DNA from 2 places in the Streptomyces sp. 17_S59 genome. Region 1 is predicted to be linked to the other one. Evidence: riboswitches for the same ligand, from Rfam matches in the RefSeq annotation. Region 1 holds a riboswitch; the other holds the start of a gene.

What was found. Region 1 has a riboswitch for glycine ahead of gcvP (aminomethyl-transferring glycine dehydrogenase). Riboswitches for the same ligand answer to the same signal wherever they lie in the genome.
Region 2: linked by a shared signal. The riboswitch ahead of gcvT (glycine cleavage system aminomethyltransferase GcvT) and the one ahead of gcvP (aminomethyl-transferring glycine dehydrogenase) in region 1 are both predicted to bind glycine.

What each region holds. Positions count from the first base shown of each region.
Region 1 is NZ_JBXOWD010000001.1:778,611-788,735, reverse strand. Features, by position in the region: gene AC1Z4A_RS03210 (FHA domain-containing protein) at 1-65, shown strand, start outside; gene ftsR (transcriptional regulator FtsR) at 108-887, shown strand; gene AC1Z4A_RS03200 (bifunctional nuclease family protein) at 940-1,413, shown strand; gene AC1Z4A_RS03195 (MerR family transcriptional regulator) at 1,667-2,317, shown strand; gene AC1Z4A_RS03190 (DNA polymerase IV) at 2,419-3,864, shown strand; gene AC1Z4A_RS03185 (PRC-barrel domain-containing protein) at 3,960-4,355, opposite strand; glycine riboswitch at 4,499-4,617, shown strand; gene gcvP (aminomethyl-transferring glycine dehydrogenase) at 4,809-7,703, shown strand; gene AC1Z4A_RS03175 (DUF5999 family protein) at 7,810-8,016, opposite strand; gene AC1Z4A_RS03170 (hypothetical protein) at 8,343-8,933, opposite strand; gene AC1Z4A_RS03165 (glutamate-cysteine ligase family protein) at 9,414-10,125, shown strand, end outside.
Region 2 is NZ_JBXOWD010000001.1:5,100,693-5,110,817, forward strand. Features, by position in the region: gene AC1Z4A_RS23360 (SdpA family antimicrobial peptide system protein) at 96-707, shown strand; gene AC1Z4A_RS23365 (sporulation-delaying protein SdpB family protein) at 704-1,696, shown strand; gene AC1Z4A_RS23370 (hypothetical protein) at 1,693-2,007, shown strand; gene AC1Z4A_RS23375 (L-serine ammonia-lyase) at 2,115-3,497, opposite strand; gene glyA (serine hydroxymethyltransferase) at 3,625-4,887, opposite strand; gene gcvH (glycine cleavage system protein GcvH) at 4,921-5,301, opposite strand; gene gcvT (glycine cleavage system aminomethyltransferase GcvT) at 5,369-6,484, opposite strand; glycine riboswitch at 6,646-6,742, opposite strand; gene AC1Z4A_RS23395 (AAA family ATPase) at 6,931-7,587, shown strand; gene AC1Z4A_RS23400 (enhanced serine sensitivity protein SseB) at 7,800-8,561, shown strand; gene AC1Z4A_RS23405 (enhanced serine sensitivity protein SseB C-terminal domain-containing protein) at 8,678-9,475, shown strand; gene AC1Z4A_RS23410 (ABC transporter permease) at 9,849-10,125, shown strand, end outside.

The sequences.
Region 1 (10,125 bases):
ACGGCGACGAGGTGCAGATCGGCAAGTACCGTCTGGTCTTCTTCGGCAGCCAGCGGGGCATCTGACCCTCCCCCGGACTCGTCCGGGAGGACTTCCAGGGAAGGGCCATGCGTCGAACACCGTCGGGCGGTGCCGGTGCTCCCGGTGCCGCCGGTGCGGAAGGCCGGCTGGTGAGCATCGGGACGGTGCTCAACCTGCTGCACGAGGAGTTCCCCGAGGTCACCATCTCCAAGATCCGTTTTCTGGAGGCGGAGGGCCTGGTCGAGCCCCGGCGCACACCGTCCGGCTACCGCAAGTTCAGCACCGAGGACGTGGAGCGGCTCGGTCATGTGCTGCGGATGCAGCGTGACCACTACCTTCCGCTCAAGGTGATCAGAGAGCAGCTGGACGCCCTGGCCCGGGGCGAGCGGGTCCAGCTGCCCGCCCCGGCACAGCCCCGCGACGCGCTGGACCTCGCTGAGGAGGCCATCGGGCCCGGGGCGCCGACCGCCGTCCCGGACGGCCGGGAGGCCCCCGCAGCCGTCCGGATCGGCCGGGCGGAGCTGCTGGCCACGGCGGGTGCGACCGAGGACGAGCTGGCGGAATGGGAGTCCTACGGCCTCCTCAGCGCCCACTCGGACGGCGGATTCGATGGGGATTCCGTGACGATCGCCAGGCTCGTCGCGGACCTTGGCCGTTTTGGCCTGGAACCCCGGCACCTTCGCGCCATGAAGGCCGCAGCCGACCGCGAGGCGGGCCTGATCGAACAAGTGGTCGCACCGCTGCGCAGGCATCGCAATCCGCAGACCAGGGCCCATGCCGAGGCCACCGCGCGGGAGCTGGCCGCCCTCTCCGTACGCCTGCACGCGGCGCTGGTGCGCGCCGCCCTGCAGCCGCGTGCACAGTGACCGGAACCGGCCCGACTACCCAAACCTGCCAGGCACGGCCTAGGGTTGCTGTGTGAACGAGCTCGATGTCGTGGGTGTCCGGGTGGAAATGCCCTCCAACCAGCCGATCGTGCTCCTGCGGGAAGTGGGGGGCGACCGCTACCTCCCCATCTGGATCGGACCGGGGGAGGCGACGGCGATCGCCTTCGCCCAGCAGGGCATGGCACCCGCGCGCCCGCTGACCCACGACCTCTTCAAGGATGTGCTGGACGCGGTCGGACAGCAGCTCGCGGAGGTCCGCATCACGGACCTGCGGGAGGGCGTGTTCTACGCGGAGCTGGTCTTCGCCAGCGGGGTGGAGGTCAGCGCGAGGCCGTCCGACGCCATAGCGCTTGCGCTGCGCACCGGCACGCCCATCTACGGCAGCGACGGTGTGCTGGACGACGCGGGCATCGCCATCCCGGACGAGCAGGAGGACGAGGTGGAGAAGTTCCGCGAGTTCCTCGACCAGATCTCGCCCGAGGACTTCGGCACCAGCAACCAGTGAGCTCCGGGGGCGTCGACGCGGCCGATTGCGGCCGATCGTGATCGAACAGCCGGTGAGACTCGAACAGACTGTGAGGCCGATCGCGGGGCGCGCGCCGGGTCGCCACGGCGCATTCGAGTAGCCTTTCCCGCTACCGGGACACGTAAAACCACTCTCAGGGTGATTATCACTCGGCGTGCCGAGTGTGGCGATCGTTGACGCACCCCGAGCGACTGCCTACCGTCGAGAAGGCAGGTCAAGGACGGAGGTCGGCGTGAGAAGCACGGGCGACGGTACGGCGGTCGGCGGTCCGTATCCGCTGCATGGGGGAACGGTCGAACCAGTGCCCCGCTATTCCGCCGCGGCAGCGGTCACCACTCAGCGGGGGCGGGACGCCGGGATCTCCACGGGTTCCGAAGGCTCCCGCAGCTCGGACGACATCGGCTACCGCGGTCCCACGGCGTGTGCCGCTGCGGGCATCACCTACCGGCAGCTGGACTACTGGGCGCGCACGGCTCTCGTGGAGCCCAGCGTGCGGCCCGCGTACGGCTCCGGCAGCCAGCGGCTCTACAGCTTCCGGGACGTGGTCGTCCTCAAGATCGTGAAGCGGCTGCTGGACACCGGCGTCTCGCTCCAGAACATCCGCACCGCCGTGCAGCACCTGCGCACGCGCGGCATGGCGGACCTGGCGCAGATGACTTTGATGAGCGACGGCGCCACGGTCTACGAGTGCACCTCGCCGGACGAGGTCGTCGACCTCCTCCAGGGCGGGCAGGGCGTCTTCGGCATCGCCGTGGGCGTGGTCTGGCGCGACGTGGAGAGCGCGCTGGCGCAGCTGCACGGAGAGCGCGTGGACACCGGCGAGACGCTCATCGGGCACAATCCGGCGGACGAGCTGGCCAGGCGCCGCAACCGCGCAGTCTGACGCAGCGGCCCGCCCGGCGCCCCGGCCGTCGCCGGCCGCCGGGCGGGCCGCTGCGCCGCAGGTCGGCGCCATTGTCAGTGGTATGCGGCAGCATCTGTCATGTGAGAGGTGCGCCGACCATCCTGCATCTGGACATGGACGCTTTCTACGCTTCGGCGGAGCAGGCGGCCAAGCCCAGCCTGCGCGGAAAACCCGTGGTGGTCGGGGGGATCGGCCTGCGCGGCGTGGTCGCCACGGCGTCGTACGAGGCGCGCGTCTTCGGCGTCCACTCGGCGATGGCGACGGCCCAGGCGCGCAGGCTCTGCCCCAACGCCGCCTATCTCACCCCGAGGTTCGGGCTCTACCAGCAGATCAGCCAGGTGGTCATGGGGCTGCTCCGCGAGCTGTCTCCGCTGGTCGAGCCGCTCAGCCTCGACGAGGCGTTCGTCGACCTGGAGGCCGGCGGCGTGGAGCCCTCGTCGGCGGCCGCCCGGGCGGTGGGGGAGCAGCTGCGCCGCGACATCCGGGCGGCCACGGGGCTCACCGGGTCGGTGGGCCTGGCCGGTTCCAAGATGCTCGCCAAGATCGCCTCCGAGCAGGCCAAGCCCGACGGCCTGGTGCTGATAGAGCCGGGCACCGAGCTGGAGGTCCTGGGACCGATGCCCGCCCGGGCCATCCCCGGCGTCGGCCCCGCCACTGCCGAAACGTTGCGGCGGGCCGGCATCGTCACCGTCGCCGAGACCGCCGAGGCGGGCGAGGACGAGCTGGTGCGCCTGCTGGGCAAGGCCCACGGCGCCGGGCTCTACGCCCTGGCCACCGGCCAGGACGACCGGCCCGTCGTCGCGGAGCGGGACGCCAAGTCCGTATCGGTCGAGGACACCTTCGAGGAGGACCTGACCGACCGCACCCGGGTGCAGCTGGAGCTGGCCCGCCTCGCCGACCGCTGTGTGCGGCGGCTGCGTGCCGCCGGACGCTCGGGGCGCACCGTGGTCATCAAGGTGCGCAGCTACGACTTCTCGACGCTCACCCGCTCCGAGACGCTGCGCGGCCCGACGGACGACCCCACGGTGGTCCGGGAGGCCGCGGCCCGGCTGCTCGACGGCGTGGACACCACGGCCGGGGTGCGGCTGCTGGGCGTGGGCGTCTCCGGACTGGCCGACTACACCCAGGAGGACCTGTTCGCCCAGGCGGCCGAGGCGGCCGGCGAGGCGTCGGCATCGGCATCGGCCGAGACCGCGGAGGCGCAGGACGCCGAGGAGGCGGCGGAACGCCCGGGCGCGGGGGCCGGGCCACGGCGCTGGCTGCCCGGCCTGGACGTGCGGCACGCCGAGTACGGCGCGGGATGGATCCAGGGCAGCGGCGTCGGCCGGGTCACCGTGCGCTTCGAGGAGCCCTGGTCCGCGCCGGGGCGGGTGCGGACCTTCGCCGTCGACGACCCCGCCCTGGAGCCGAGCGATCCGCTGCCCCTCGTACGGCCTCAGGCCGGGGAGTCCGGAGATGCCGGGGAGGCTGAAGAAGCACGGGCGGAAGGGCAGGGACAGGCCGCTCCGGACCGGGGCGCGGCCTGAGACGAGGGGCGTGCCCGAGCCGCTCCGGACCCGGCGGACAGCGTGCGGGGCGGGCTCGTCCGGCTCTCCGGGGCAGGGGCCTGGCCTGCGGCCCCTCAGGAGGAGTTTCCGGGCGTTGGCCCCGGGGCCTTGCCGGAGTCCCCGCTGTGCGTGTCCGGACCGGCCGGGGAATCCGGAGCCGGCAGGGCCAGACCGTAGTGGCGGTAGAGCTGCAGCTCCTGCTCGGGGGAGAGGTGGCTGCCGACCCCGAAGCCGGGGGCGCCCTTGATCAGCGCCCGTTCGTAGGGGATGCGCAGGCCGTCGTCCTCGACCCGGCTCGGCCCCAGCGGCACGAAGGCGTCCCTGCCGAAGAAGCCGGTGCGCACGGCCGCCCACTCGGGCCGCCCGGTCGCGTCGTCGAGGTACACCTCGTCGACGGTGCCGATCCTCGCGCCGTCCCGGTCGAAGACCTTGCGGCCGATCAGGCTCCGGGGGTCGATGTCGGTCTGCACACTGCCTCCCTCGCGTCGCGGGTCGCACCCGCCGCGTCCGGACTCCGGGACACCCCGGTAACCACGAAAAGGCACAAAGCGGGAACGGGCCACTTGGGGAGATCCGCCCGGAAAGCTGCGCTGGTAGGCTGGCGATTGGCCGCAGACACCGCGCGGGAGAGTCCTCCATTCGGGACCCGGACGAGCACCGGGAACCGGCGGAGGCGCCGAAGGAGCAAATCCTCCCCGGAATCTCTCAGGCACCCGGTACCGCACGGACGAGGTCACTCTGGAAAGCAGGGCGGGCCCCCGGTCAGGCACCACGCCGAGCGCCCCTCCTCACCGACGGTGAAAGCCGGGTCGAGGCATCTGTCCCGGTGAAGCTCTCAGGTTGAGATGACAGAGGGGGAGGCCGTCCGGGTACCCGCGCCGTGGTACCCCTCGCAGGTCGTACAGACCAGGAGGCCTCCGCAGATGACAGCCCACCGCAGCTCCCTCTCCGACCTGGAGCGTGGCATCCCCTTCGAGGACCGGCACATAGGCCCCGACGCCGGGGCCCGGGCCAAGATGCTCGCCCAGGTCGGCTTCGGCTCCCTCGACGAACTCACCGCGGCCGCAGTGCCGGACGTGATCAAGAGCGCCGAGGCCCTCCGGCTGCCCGACGCCCGCACCGAGGCCGAGGTCCTCGCCGAGCTGCGCGCCCTCGCACAGCGCAACGAGGTCCTCGCCCCCATGATCGGCCTGGGCTACCACGGCACCTTCACCCCGCCGGTGATCCTGCGGAACGTCATGGAGAACCCCGCCTGGTACACGGCCTACACGCCCTACCAGCCCGAGATCTCCCAGGGCCGCCTCGAAGCCCTCCTGAACTTCCAGACGGTCGTCGCCGACCTCACCGGACTGCCCACCTCCGGCGCCTCCCTGCTCGACGAGGGCACCGCCGCCGCCGAGGCCGTGGCGCTCTCGCGGCGCGTGGGCCGGGTCAAGGAGGGCGTCTTCCTCGTGGACGCCGACGCGCTGCCGCAGACCGTCGCGGTCATCCGGACGCGCGCCGAGCCCACCGGCGTCGAGGTCGTCGTCGCCGACCTGTCCGGGGGCATCCCCGACGAGATCGCCGAGCGCGGTGTCTTCGGCGTGCTCCTCCAGTACCCCGGCGCGTCCGGCGCCGTGCGCGACCTCCGCCCCGTCATCGAGCGGGCGCACGAGCTGGGCGCGGTCGTCACCGTCGCCGCCGACCTCCTCGCGCTGACGCTCCTCACCTCGCCCGGCGAGCTGGGCGCCGACATCGCGGTCGGCACCACCCAGCGCTTCGGCGTGCCCATGGGCTTCGGCGGCCCGCACGCCGGATACATGGCCGTGCGCGAGAAGTTCGCCCGCAGCCTCCCCGGCCGCCTGGTCGGCGTCTCCGTCGACGCCGACGGCAACAAGGCCTACCGCCTGGCCCTCCAGACCCGCGAGCAGCACATCCGCCGCGAGAAGGCCACCAGCAACATCTGCACCGCCCAGGTGCTGCTCGCCGTCATGGCCGGGATGTACGCGGTCTACCACGGCCCCCAGGGCCTGGCCGGCATCGCCCGCCGCACCCACCGCTACGCCGCGATCCTCGCCGCGGGTCTGCGCAAGGGCGGCGTGGAGATCGTGCACGGCGCCTACTTCGACACCCTGACCGCGTACGTCCCCGGCCGTGCGGCGGAGGTCGTCGAGGCGGCCCGCAAGGAAGGCGTCAACCTCCGGCTGACGGACGCCGACCACGTCGGCATCGCCTGCGACGAGACCACCACCCGCGCCCACCTGGCGTCCGTGTGGGCCGCGTTCGGCGTGGCGGCGGAGAGCGGCGACATCGAGGCGCTCGACGAGCAGACCGCCGACACCCTCCCCGAGGGCCTGCTGCGCTCGGACGACTACCTCACCCACCCGGTCTTCCACCAGCACCGCTCCGAGACCGCGATGCTGCGCTACCTGCGCCGCCTGGCCGACCGCGACTACGCCCTCGACCGGGGCATGATCCCGCTCGGCTCCTGCACGATGAAGCTCAACGCCACCACCGAGATGGAGCCGGTCACCTGGCCCGAGTTCGGCGCGCTGCACCCCTTCGTCCCGGTCGAGCAGGCCCAGGGCTACCTCACGCTCATCACCGAGCTGGAGGAGCGCCTCGCCGAGGTCACCGGCTACGACAAGGTGTCCATCCAGCCCAACGCCGGCTCGCAGGGCGAGCTGGCCGGCCTGCTGGCCGTACGGGCGTACCACCGCGCCAACGGCGACGAGCAGCGCACCATCTGCCTCATCCCGTCCTCCGCGCACGGCACCAACGCCGCCAGCGCCGTGATGGCCGGCATGAAGGTCGTCGTGGTGAAGACCGCCGAGGACGGCGAGGTCGACGTCCAGGACCTGCGCGACAAGATCGAGCAGTACCGCGACGAGCTGGCCGTGCTGATGATCACCTACCCGTCCACGCACGGCGTCTTCGAGGAGCACGTCGCGGACATCTGCGCGGCCGTGCACGAGGCGGGCGGCCAGGTGTACGTGGACGGCGCCAACCTCAACGCGCTGGTGGGCGTGGCCAAGCCGGGCGAGTTCGGCGGCGACGTCTCGCACCTGAACCTGCACAAGACCTTCTGCATCCCGCACGGCGGCGGCGGCCCCGGCGTCGGCCCGGTCGCCGTGCGCGCCCACCTCGCCCCGTACCTGCCCAACCACCCGCTGCAGCCCTCCGCGGGCCCGGCGACGGGCGTCGGCCCGATCTCGGCCGCCCCCTGGGGCTCGGCCGGCATCCTGCCGATCTCCTGGGCGTACGTCCGGCTGATGGGCGGCGAGGGCCTCAAGCGGGCCACCCAGGTCGCGGTGCTCGGCGCCAACTACGTTGCCAAGCGCCTGGAGCCGCACTACCCGGTGCTGTACACCGGCCCGGGCGGGCTGGTCGCGCACGAGTGCATCATCGATCTGCGCCCGCTGACCAAGGCGACCGGCGTCAGCGTGGACGACGTCGCCAAGCGGCTGATCGACTACGGCTTCCACGCGCCCACCATGTCCTTCCCGGTGGCCGGCACGCTGATGATCGAGCCGACCGAGAGCGAGGACCTCGCCGAGCTGGATCGTTTCTGCGAGGCGATGATCGCGATCCGCGCCGAAATCGAGAAGGTCGCCTCGGGCGAGTGGGACAAGGACGACAACCCGCTGCGGAACGCCCCGCACACCGCGGCCTCCGTGGCCGGTGCGTGGGAGCACCCCTACGACCGTGACGAGGCCGTCTTCCCGGCCGGGGTGACGCCCGCCGACAAGTACTGGCCGCCGGTGCGCCGGATCGACGGTGCCTTCGGCGACCGCAACCTGGTCTGCTCCTGCCCGCCGCTGGAGGAGTACGAGGGCTGAGGCCCGGACACGGGTCGGGGCCGGTTCGGCGTTCGCGCCGGGCCGGCCCCTTCAATTTCTGCGGTGTGTCATGTGCTGTTGTGCCGGGTGGTGCTCGTTGTGCCGCCTAGGCTGCCGTCGCCACGTGGTCGGTGCCGAGCGCCCGGTGCGGGGCGATGATCTGCCCGTCCGGCAGGAGCTCACCGGTGTCCTCGAAGCAGAGGACGCCGTTGCACAGCAGGCTCCACCCCTGCTCCGGGAAGGCGGCCACGAGGTGGGCGGCCTCCCGGTCGGCGGAGTCGGCTGACGGGCACGTGGGCTGGTGCTGGCACATGGAAGGGATCTTTCGCTCTGATGTGGTGGCTGTCCTGCGGCTCGATGCGGTGGTCATGCCGCCCCCCGTTGTGATTCGTCGGTCGGTCCCAGTGTTGCCCCACGGACGTGATTCCGCAGGGATTTCCAGGTGACGCTCCTCACAGGAGGATGACGCATCACCCATGCGGGCGGTTGCCTCCAACTGGCCGGTCTCTTCGGGTGGTTCGGCATGGCCGTGGTGGGCTAGTCCGGCGGGGTGAGCGTGAACGGCGAAGCGCCCCGCGGCTCCCGGGACTCCGGGGGCGCGGGGCGCGAGGGCGTGCGGAAGGGGTCGGGCGGAAAGGGTCAGGCGGACGCCTTGAGGTGCGGGGCCGCGGGCGCCAGCCTGAGCGTCAGCACCGGCAGCAGGTCCGTCACCCGGTGGGGGCGGTGCGCGGCGATCCCGGGCGGTGCGGGGGCGAGCGGCACCAGCAGGTCCCCGGGGGCGAACAGCTCCGACGAGGCGTCGGCCGCGATGTCGGCGTGCAGCCAGAGAGTGAGCATGTACAGCTCGGGCACGGACAGCAGCCGGGGCTGGCACGGCACGGTGAGCGCCTCGGCCTGGTGCAGGGCCAGTTCGGTGGAGGCCAGGTACGGCCCCTCGGAGAAGTGGGAGAACACCCAGCCGTCCGGCGTGGGCACGGCCTCACCGGCGGCCACCGCGCGGTCGCCTCCCTTGATCAGGAAGCGCCAGCCGGCGAGCCGGGTGCGGGGCGCCCCGCTGCGCGGCGTCACACGCTCCAGGACGTGGACGGGCAGCGGCAGTTGAGGGGTGAGCGGACCCTGGGCGGACCTCAGCGACGGGGTACGGGCCTCACGGACCGCGGTGGGGGAACCGAGGGCCGTGCGGATGCAGCGGAGGGCAGGCGCGGGGGCAGGGGGGACATGCAGGGGCATGGTGGGTCGCCTCTCGCTTCGGAGACACGGTGGAGCTGGCAGGTGCGGACGACGCTGTCGGCGTGCGGGGTCAGAGGGGGGCCGGACCGACTCCAGGGCGCCTACTCTCCGCCTCATTCCGGAGTTTATACGACACGTGTTCACACGGCGTTTCGGCTAGCTCTCGCCAGCATTTCCGGCAAGGTGAAATCAGGGCCCGTTCCGCGGGTGCTTTCGGCGTTTTTGTCACCCTCTTGTGTACCCAGCCTCGGCCTCTTTTTCACCTGCGGTAGGCCGGATCTCGTCGGTGTTTATCACCAGCGCATTGCGCCAAGGCGCCCGCGTCCCCGTATGCCGACGGAATGTGCCGGAGTGCGCTCGGGGAGAGACTACCGGGTGCGCGGCCCGCGCGAAGCGTTATGGATCGCATCGCCTGGGCATCATCGACCGTGACGAGGCGGGCGGCGCCGCGGGCGGACCGGCACGAGGAGGGGCGCTTGAATGGGTGAGAAGGTCGTGTCCCAGCGGTTCGACCTCGCCGACCGGCAGCACCACCGGGACAAGCTCCGGCAGTGCCTGGAAGGGCTGGCGATACTGCTGGAGGAGAAGCGGTTCGACCGTCCCCGGAATCTCATGGGGCTCGAGATCGAGCTGAATCTCGCGGGCTCCGACGGCATGCCGAGCATGGTGAATGAAGAGGTGCTCAAACGCATTGCCAGCGGGGATTTCCAGACCGAACTCGGGCAGTTCAACCTGGAAGTGAACATCGTCCCGCACCGCCTGTCGGGGCGCGTACTCGACCAGCTTGCGGAAGAGCTGCGCACCGGCCTGTCCTACGCCGACCGCAAGGCCATGGAAGTGGATTCCGGGATCGTGATGATCGGCATTCTGCCGACCCTCACCCCCGACGACCTGGTCTCCGCGAACCTCTCCTCCGCCGACCGCTACTTCCTGCTCAACGACCAGGTCGTGGCCGCGCGGGGCGAGGAATTCAGCATCGACATCTCCGGCGTGGAGCGCCTCACCTGCACTGCCACCTCCATCGCCCCCGAGTCGGCCTGCACCTCTGTCCAGCTGCACCTCCAGGTCACGCCCGGCCGGTTCGCCGCCGTGTGGAACGCCGCCCAGGCGATAGCCGCCGCGCAGATCGCCGTGGGCGCCAATTCCCCCTTCCTCTTCGGCCGGGAGCTGTGGCGCGAGTCCCGGCCGCCGC
Region 2 (10,125 bases), 4.3 Mb from region 1:
CCTGCCTCGTCACCGTCACCTCGACTGCGTGACGAGGCGGGGCCGTCGCCCCAAGGCACCTTCCAGCTCTTCACCGCTTGAGGAAAACGCGCCGTATGGCCAGCACGGACACCGGTAATACCGACAAGAACCCCACAGCTTCGGCCCCCCGGCCGGCTTCGCTGCGGCAGCTCGCGCTGTTCGCCGTAGCCTGCTTCGTCATTTTCGGATATCTCGGCCTGTCGCTCTTCTACACGCTGCCGAGTAACCCCCTGAGCAGCCGCCACGACAAGGGCGCCCGCCCCGTGTTCAATATCGTCACGCCGCAGAACTGGGCGTTCTTCACCCGCAATCCGCAGAGCGTCCAGGTCTCCGTCTATTCGCTGAGCGAGGACGGAGAGGTCGGCAATCTGCTGCGCACACCGCAGGGCGACATGTCCAACCTCTTCGGGCTGTCGCGCACACAGCGCGCCCAGGGCCCGGAGCTGGGGTTCCTGAACGGAGCGGTGACGCACTGGTCGCCGTGCTCGGGCGAGTCGCGCGCGTGCCTGGATGCCGCATCGCGCGAACCGGCGCAGAAGGTGGAGAACCACAGCCCGGTGCCGACCGTGTGCGGTGACGCCTACATCTCGCACGAGCGGACGGTGCCGTGGGCCTACCGGAACGGCGTCGACTACACCAAGCGCGTCGAGGAAATCGCCCACGTGGACGTCCGGTGCGACAAATGACGACAGCGACGAATTCCCCGGTGAACGCTGTGACGAAGGCTCTGTACTCGCTGGCCGAAAGCCTGAACAAGCGGGTGGAGAAACACGATCCGCGCAGCAAATGGCTCGGCGTCGGGCGCACTGTCCTCGCCTCGGCCGCGCTCAGCGTCCTGCTGTTCACTCCGATCAAGGCTCTGCTGGTGCCGGTTCCCGGTATGGGAAGCGGGGCCAAGTGCGATTCGATCCGCGCGGCATCGGCCCTGTGCGTCGGCGGCTCCTCGATCGACGACGAGATCAGGCGCTGGTTTCTGATCGCTGTTCTCCTGGTCGCCGCGAGCGGCTACCGGCCGCGCTGGACCTGCATTCCCCAGGCGTATGCGATGTTCTCCGTGTCGGTGAGCATCGCGCTGCCCGACGGCGGCGAGTCGGTCGGCCTGATCGTCGCTCTGCTGATGATTCCGATCGGGCTCGCCGACAACCGCAGATGGCACTGGGAGGCGCCGGCCGACGAGATCGGCGCGTCCTGGCGCACGGTTTCGTTCGTGGCCCACTGGGCGATCAGGGTGCAGATCGCGTACGTCTACCTCGACAGCGCGATCGCCAAGTTCGGCGTGGCCGACTGGGCCAACGGGACGGCGGAGTACTACTTCCTGCGGGACAACATGTTCGGCGCCGCGGACCCCGTGGCCTCCGCAGCCCTGTGGCTGTCCAAGAACTCCTTCATGGTGCTGGCCATGACCTGGGGTGCGCTGGTCGTGGAAATCGCCATTGCCGTATGCCTGTTGGCCTCTCCGCGCTGGCGCAAAGCCGGCCTCGCGATGGACATCGCCCTGCACGGCTCGATCATCATCACCATGGGACTGTGGAGCTTCGGCGCGGTGATGATCGGCTCTGCGATCGTGTGCTCCATACCGGACCGTACGAAGCCGGATCGCGACAGACCAAGTGAACCCGGTGAACCAAGCGAAACAATGAGTGCCATCGAGATGCAGGAAGCGGTAACGACGTGACCACTGTCGAGATCACTGTGAAGCCATCGCCCGTCGCGGCCTGGTTCCACCACCTGCTCACCCGCCCGGTCATCGAAGTGGACGGCGAGGAGCGACCCGCGCGGTGGGGGATCCAGGACATCGAGGTGCCCCCGGGCCCCCGCCGCCTCAACGTGTACTTCCGCTACCGCGGCCAGACGCGGACCAGGCTGGGCGAGGCGGGCAAGGAGATCACGCTCGCCGAGTCGGGCGGCAAGGTCTACATGCGCGCCAGGCTCGGGACGCGCAACGGCAGCCACTTCCGCATCCAGGGGCCGGTCGAGAGCCTGTAGGGGGCGCGGGGGCAGAAGTGAAGGGCGGCGCCGTCCGGTTCCCCGGACGGCGCCGCCCTTCAGATCGTTCTCAAGGCTCGATCAGGCAGGGCTCGATCAGGACCTGATCAGCACTCGATGACGTTCACCGCGAGCCCGCCCCGCGCCGTCTCCTTGTACTTGACCTTCATGTCCGCGCCCGTCTCCTTCATGGTCTTGATGACCTTGTCGAGGGAGACGTGGTGCCGGCCGTCGCCGCGCAGGGCCATGCGGGCCGCCGTGACGGCCTTCGCGGCCGCCATGCCGTTGCGCTCGATGCAGGGGATCTGGACCAGGCCGCCGACCGGGTCGCAGGTGAGGCCCAGGTTGTGCTCCATGCCGATCTCGGCGGCGTTCTCGACCTGCTCGGGGGTGCCGCCGAGGACCTCGGCGAGGCCGCCGGAGGCCATCGAGCAGGCGGAGCCGACCTCGCCCTGGCAGCCGACCTCGGCGCCGGAGATCGAGGCGTTCTCCTTGAAGAGCATGCCGATCGCACCCGCGGCGAGCAGGAAGCGGACGATGCCGTCCTCGTCCGCGCCCGGGACGAAGTTCTTGTAGTAGTGGAGGACGGCCGGGATGATGCCGGCGGCGCCGTTCGTCGGCGCGGTCACCACGCGGCCGCCGGCCGCGTTCTCCTCGTTGACAGCCATGGCGTAGACCGTGATCCACTCCATGGCGCGGGCCTGGGCGTCGCCCTCGGCGCGCAGCTGGCGGGCGGTGCTGGCGGCGCGGCGGCGGACCTTGAGGCCGCCGGGGAGGATGCCCTCGCGGGACATGCCGCGGGAGACGCACGCCTCCATGACGCGCCAGATCTCCAGCAGACCCGTGCGGATCTCCTCCTCCGTGCGCCAGGCCTTCTCGTTCTCCAGCATCAGCGCGGAGATCGACAGGCCGGTCTCGCGGGAGAGGCGCAGCAGCTCGTCACCGGTGCGGAAGGGGTACTTCAGGACGGTGTCGTCCAGGACGATCCGGTCGGCGCCGACGGCGTCCTCGTCGACGACGAAGCCGCCGCCGACCGAGTAGTAGGTCTTCTCCAGCAGGGGCGCGCCGGACTCGTCGTAGGCGAAGAGGGTCATGCCGTTGGCGTGGTACGGCAGGGCGCGGCGGCGGTGCAGGATCAGCTGGGTGGAGTCGTCGAAGTCGATCTCGTGGGCCGAGCCGATCTCGGCGCCGAGGAGCTTGAGGCGCTTGGTGGTGCGGATGCGCTCGACCTCGTCGTCGGCGATCTCCACGTCGACGGTGCGCGGGGAGTGGCCCTCCAGGCCCAGCAGGACGGCCTTGGGGGTGCCGTGGCCGTGGCCGGTGGCGCCGAGGGAGCCGTACAGCTCGGCGCGGACGGAGGTGGTGTGGGCCAGCAGGCCCTCGTTCTTGAGGCGGCCCACGAACATGCGGGCCGCGCGCATCGGGCCGACCGTGTGGGAGCTGGACGGGCCTATGCCGATCGAGAAGAGATCGAAGACGGAGATGGCCACGGTGGCTGCTCCCTACTTGTCGGTATTACGGGTCTTACGGCGGTGCTCCGACGCGGTGCGGGGCGCCCGGCTCACTTTCCAGTGTGCAGGGCGCCCCGTACCGGCGGGTTAATGCGGTGTCTCGGTGCTACTTCAGCCCGGGGTACAGCGGGTGCTTCTCGGCCAGGGCGGTGACCCGGGCGCGCAGCGCTTCGACGTCGTAGGACGGCTTCAGCGCCTCGGCGATGATGTCGGCGACCTCACGGAAGTCCTCCGCCTGGAAGCCACGGGTGGCCAGCGCCGGGGTGCCGATCCGCAGGCCCGAGGTGACCATCGGGGGACGCGGGTCGTTCGGGATGGCGTTCCGGTTGACCGTGATCCCGACCTCGTGGAGGCGGTCCTCGGCCTGCTGGCCGTCCAGCTCCGAGTTGCGCAGGTCCACCAGGACCAGGTGCACGTCTGTGCCGCCGGAGAGGACGGAGACGCCGGCCTCGGCCACGTCCGGCTGGACGAGGCGCTCGGCCAGGATCTTCGCGCCCTCCAGCGTACGCTGCTGGCGCTCCTTGAACTCCTCCGTGGCGGCGACCTTGAAGGCGACGGCCTTGGCTGCGATCACGTGCTCCAGTGGACCACCCTGCTGACCGGGGAAGACGGCAGAGTTGATCTTCTTGGCCAGCTCGGCCGTGGAGAGGATCACACCGCCGCGGGGGCCGCCCAGGGTCTTGTGCGTGGTGGTGGTCACCACGTGCGCGTGCGGCACCGGGGAGGGGTGCAGCCCGGCGGCGACGAGGCCCGCGAAGTGGGCCATGTCGACCATCAGGTACGCGCCGACCTCGTCGGCGATCCGGCGGAAGGCCGCGAAGTCCAGCTGGCGCGGGTAGGCGGACCAGCCCGCGACGATCAGCTTCGGGCGGTGCTCCTTGGCGAGGCGCTCGACCTCCTCCATGTCGACCAGGTTGGTCTTCTCGTCGACGTGGTAGGCGACCACGTTGTAGAGCTTGCCGGAGAAGTTGATCTTCATGCCGTGGGTCAGGTGCCCACCGTGCGCCAGGTTCAGGCCCAGGATGGTGTCGCCCGGGTTGAGCAGGGCGAACATCGCGGCGGCGTTGGCCTGGGCGCCGGAGTGCGGCTGCACGTTCGCGTGCTCGGCACCGAAGAGCGCCTTGATGCGGTCGATCGCGATCTGCTCGACGACGTCGACGTGCTCGCAGCCGCCGTAGTAGCGGCGGCCCGGGTAGCCCTCGGCGTACTTGTTGGTGAGGACCGAGCCCTGGGCCTCCATGACCGCGACCGGAGCGAAGTTCTCCGAGGCGATCATTTCCAGGGTGGACTGCTGGCGGTGGAGTTCGGCGTCGACAGCGGCGGCGACGTCGGGGTCGAGCTCATGGAGGGAGCTGTTCAGAAGCGACATGAGTTCTTCCTGGGCGGGAGGGAGCGGGCGGGGTCAGCCTGCGGTGAAGGCCGTGTACTCGTCGCCGGTCAGCAGCTCCGCCGGCTCGTCCGTGATCTTCACCTTGAACAGCCAGCCGCCCTCGAAGGGGGCGGAATTCACCAGCGCGGGGTCGTCCACGACGTCCTGGTTGGCCTCGACGACCTCGCCCGTGACGGGGGCGTAGAGGTCGCTGACCGACTTGGTCGACTCCAGCTCACCGCAGGTCTCGCCCGCGGTCACCGTGTCGCCGACCGCCGGGAGCTGGGCGTAGACGACGTCGCCGAGCGCGTTGGCCGCGAACTCGGTGATCCCGACCGTCGCCACACCGTTCTCGTCGGCGGCCGACAGCCACTCGTGCTCCTTGGTGTAGCGAAGCTGCTGGGGGTTGCTCATGCCTAGATTCTCCTGTACGCGCGTGGGTGCTTGTGCAACGGGTCTTGACAGGTGGGATGAGGGGGACTCAGCGTTCCCGCTTGTAGAAGGGGAGGGCGACGACCTCGTACGGCTCGTGGCTGCCGCGAATGTCCACACATACGCCTTCCGTCCCCGGCGTGGCGTGCGCCGCGTCGACGTAGGCGATCGCGATCGGCTTGCCGAGGGTGGGGGAGGGGGCGCCGGAGGTCACCTCGCCGACGACCTCACCGCCGACCGTGACGGGGTAACCGGCGCGCGGCACCCGGCGGCCGGTCGCGATCAGGCCGACCAGCTTGCGCGGCGGCGCGCTCTCGGCGCGCCGGGCGGCGGCCTCCAGTGCCTCGCGGCCCACGAAGTCGCCGGCCTTGTCGAACTTCACGACCCGGCCCAGGCCCGCGTCGAACGGCGTCGTGTCCGTGGTCAGCTCGTGCCCGTACAGCGGCATGCCCGCCTCCAGGCGCAGCGTGTCGCGGCAGGAGAGGCCGCAGGGCACCAGGCCCGCGTCCGCACCCGCCTCCGTCAGGGCCTGCCACAGCTTCTCGGCGTCGCCGGGGGCGACGAACAGCTCGAAGCCGTCCTCGCCGGTGTAGCCGGTACGGGCGATCAGCGCGGGCACGCCCGCGACCGTGCCCGGCAGGCCCGCGTAGTACTTCAGGCCGTCCAGGTCCGCGTCGGTGACGGCCGCCAGGATGCCGGGGGCGGCCGGGCCCTGGACGGCGAGCAGCGCGTAGTTGTCCCGGTCGTCCCGGACGGCCGTCCCGAAGCCCGCCGCGCGCTCGGTGAGCGCGTCCAGCACCACCTGGGCGTTGGAGGCGTTGGCCACGACCATGTACTCCTGCTCGGCCAGGCGGTAGACGATCAGGTCGTCCAGGATGCCGCCCTCGGCGTCGCAGATCATCGTGTAGCGGGCGCGGCCGACCGCGAGCGCGGAGAGGTTGCCGACGAGCGCGTGGTCGAGCGCCCGGCCGGCCTCCGGGCCGGTGAGGGTGATCTCGCCCATGTGCGAGAGGTCGAAGAGGCCCGCGCGGGTGCGGACGGCGACGTGCTCGTCGCGCTCGCTGCCGTAGCGCAGCGGCATGTCCCAGCCCGCGAAGTCGGTCATGGTCGCGCCCAGGGCGCGGTGCACGGCGTCGAGGGCGGTACGGCGGGGGGCTTCGGTCATGGTCAGGCTCCCGGGCAGTGAGTCGCGGAGGAATGCCGCAAGCGGCTGCCTCCCCATCTGTCATCGGAACCTGAGAGGTTCACCGGGAGTCCTCGATTGCGCCGAGGGCCCGGCTTGCACCTTGGGTGGGACCGCCGGGGCGGCCCGCTTTTCAGATCTGCCTCACCCGCGCGGTACGGGGCCTGAGAGATTCAAGGGAGGAACTTGCTCCTTCGGCGCCCGGTGCACACGGCACCGGGACTCTCCCGCGCGGATTCGAGCGGCCGGTATGCAGTTGGTCGTGCATGTCGAGCATGGAACGCCGGTTGTGCAGCGCCGAGCGCAGTGTCGACGTGCAGTGCCGTTGGCGCGCACATCATTGCACGTACGGGCGTACGACGGACTGCCCGCTCTGCCATCAATTCGATTACCTTTCCTTTACGGACGGGGGAGGGAAGGCGATCACGGTGCGTACGGACGTCGACGGGGAGGCGGCCGCGCCGGTGCGGCGGGCGCCCGCTTCCGCCGGACCGGAGGGGGTGCTCGACCTGCGGGGCGGGACGGCGGACCCGGTGGAGCTGCGTTATCCGCTCGGGGACCTCCTGGTGGTCTCCGGGCTGCCCGGAAGCGGGAAGTCCACGCTCATCCGGCGGGCGGTGGCCGCGCTCGACGGCCGGGGCGAGGCGATCCACTGCGTGGACTCCCAGGACTCCCGCGAGCGCCTCGAACGCCGCATTCCGCCGTGGCTGCCGTACGGGGCGTACCGGCCGCTGGTGCGGGTCGTGCACTTCGCCGCGCTGCGGCGGGCGCTGCGGTCGGACGCGAGCGTGGTGGTGCACGACTGCGGCCAGCGGGCGTGGGTACGGCGCTGGCTCGCGCGGGACGCGCGGCGGCGGGGCGGGGCGGTGCACGTGCTGCTGCTCGCCGTGGAGCCGGGGGTGGCGCTGGCGGGCCAGGCGGCGCGGGGGCGGCGGGTGTCGGCGCGGGCGTTCGGGCGGCATCGGCGGGCGATGGGGCGGCTGACGGGGCTGGTCGGCGCGGGGCGTGTGCCGCGGGGCACGGCGTCGATGGTGGTGCTGGACAGGGCGGGGGCGGACAGGGTGCGGCTGATCGGCTTCGGGTAGTTGTCCCCGGAACGGGGGTCTGGGGGCGAAGCCCCCAGTTCTTTACCCGGGGTCCGGGGCGGAGCCCCCGCCCTGCGGCGGAGCCGCATATCGGATACAGCGGGAAGGGGCGGGGTGGGGAACGGCGCCGCAGGCAACCCGCCGCCGCCCCCACCCCCGCGCAGCCATTAAAGTGCGGGTGCGCGGTGGTGACGGAACGGCAGGTGGGACGGATGAACATGCCCGAGCAGTACGGCGGAGCCGGCGGCTGGCCCGCCAACGAGCTCGAAGCCGTGCTCACCGCCTCCCTCGGCACCCCGGACGCCGGCCCCCGCATCCTCGACGCGCTCGGCCGCAGCGAGCTGTGGATCCCGCTCCCCAACGGCGGCGGCCCCGGCAGCCCCGACCTCGACCTGCCCACCCTGGAGCTGGACGGCGCCGCCTACGTGCCGGTGTTCAGCTCCGAGGCGGAGTTCCTGCGCGTGGCGGGCGGAACGATGTCCTTCGCCGTCGCGCCCGCCGTCGAGTTCGCCCGCGGTCTGCCCCCGCAGGTCGGTATCGCCGTCAACCCGGAGGGCACGGTCGCCGTGCCGCTGCCGCCGCCCGCCGTCGCGGAGCTGTGCCGGGCCGGGCGCACGACCCTGGACGGCGACGCCACCGGCGGCCGGGTGCGGCTCTTCCAGCCGGACTGGCAGGACGAGCCGACGGCCTTCCTGGCCGCCGCGGGCGAGGAGTTCGCGGCCGCCGGAGCCGTCCGGACCGCCCGCCGCGCGCTGGCCAGCGTGGAGGGCGCCCACCCCGCCCTCTTCGTCGGGGTCGAGCTGGACCTGCCCGACCCGGGCAGCCGCACCGCCGCCCTGGACGCCCTCGGCCGGGCGCTGGGCAGGGCGCCCGTCCCCTGGCCCGTACAGCTGGTCTTCCTGGACGTCGCACAGGACCCCGTGGGCGACTGGCTGCGCGAGCGGGTGCGTCCGTTCCACGACCGTGACCTGTGACTGCCCCGGTGCCCGCCGCCGCGGGCTCGTAAGCTGGTTGGATGACCGCACGGGGTGAACGGACCCACCCCGTGGCGGGCTGACGTCGTGACGGCCGAGAGAAGAGGCGGACCCAGGTGAGCGCGGGCGCGGAGAGCGGCCTGGAGCAGGTGCTGAGCCAAGTGGCGCCCGGCCGGTACGACAGCTACGAGTCGCTGCTGCACGCCCTCGCGGAGGGCCGGGTCTGGATGCTGCTCTGGCACGGGCAGGCGGGCTCGCCCGACGCCCAGTACGGGAACATGGAGGTCGACGGCCTCGGCTACGCCCCCTGTGTGACCTCCGCCCAGGAGCTGGCCGCCAGCGGCTGGAACCGCGCCCACGAGGTCGTCGCGGGCCGCACCGTCGCCGCCTCCCTCTACCCCGACCGCTGGGGCCTGTGGCTCAACCCGCACGCGCCCGGCGGCGGCGTCGGCATCCCCTGGCTCGACCTGCGCCGCATCGCCGCCGGGCTCGACCGGCTGCCCGCGGGCCCGCTCCAGCTGAGCGAACCGTCCCTGGACATTCCGCAGTTCTACGCCCTTCTCGGGCAGAACGCCCATCGCACCCCTGCGGTCCGGGCGCTGCGCCGCGCCTGGGTGCAGCCCGCGCTCGGCAGCCCGTACCTGGCGATCGGGCTCGACCTCTACGACACCTCCGCGGCCGCCGTGGAATCGGTGCGGCTGATGATGCAGCAGTCGGTCGGAGTGGTGCCGGAGGGGCTGCCGGTGTCGACGGTGTCGATGGCCGACCAGTACGACCCGGTCGCCATGTGGATGCGCGCCAACACGCGCCCCTTCTTCGACCGCGACGGCTACGGGGGCGCCGCGCCCGCCCCGACGGCCGGCTACGGCTACCCGCCGCAACCGCAGCAGGGGTGGCAGGCCGGGGCGTACTGACCCCGGAGTCACTGCTCCGCTCACGGAGCACGACCGTCCGTATAACGGAAGCCCCCTCCGTACATCACGGTTGCGCATACATTGCGGGTGGGGGCTGGCGGGTGATCGCGGGCCCGATGAAGACTCCCGCCAACAAGGACTCTCGGTCCTGTGTACGGCCCGCTCCACGTGTTCGACCTGTTCCACGTGTACGCACGCTTGCCATTCCAGCACCTGTGCCATTTCCGTACTCGCGCATTCCGTACCCACGCTCCACTCGCTCCACGCACTTCGCACTCAAGCGCACTCAAGCGCATCAGTGATGTGAACCAGCCGCCTCCGCAGCGGCGGGCGTTGGGCCGGTCGCCGCCGGCCGAGAGGGGTCCACCAGACGATGACGGCACCACTGCACGACACGGGCGCGGACGGGACCGCCGTCGACGGTGTGGGAGCCGTGCCCGCCGACCTCCCGGCGAAGTCCATCGAGGGCCGCTCCCCGTGGCGCATCGCCTGGCTGAGGCTCAGACGCGACAAGGTGGCGCTCGCCGGCGGCGTCGTCGTCCTCCTTCTCATCCTGGTCGCGATCTTCGCGCCGGTGATCGTGGGGCTGCTCGGCCATCCGCCGAACGAGTACCACGAGGACCAGATCGACGCCCTGTTCGGCACCCCCA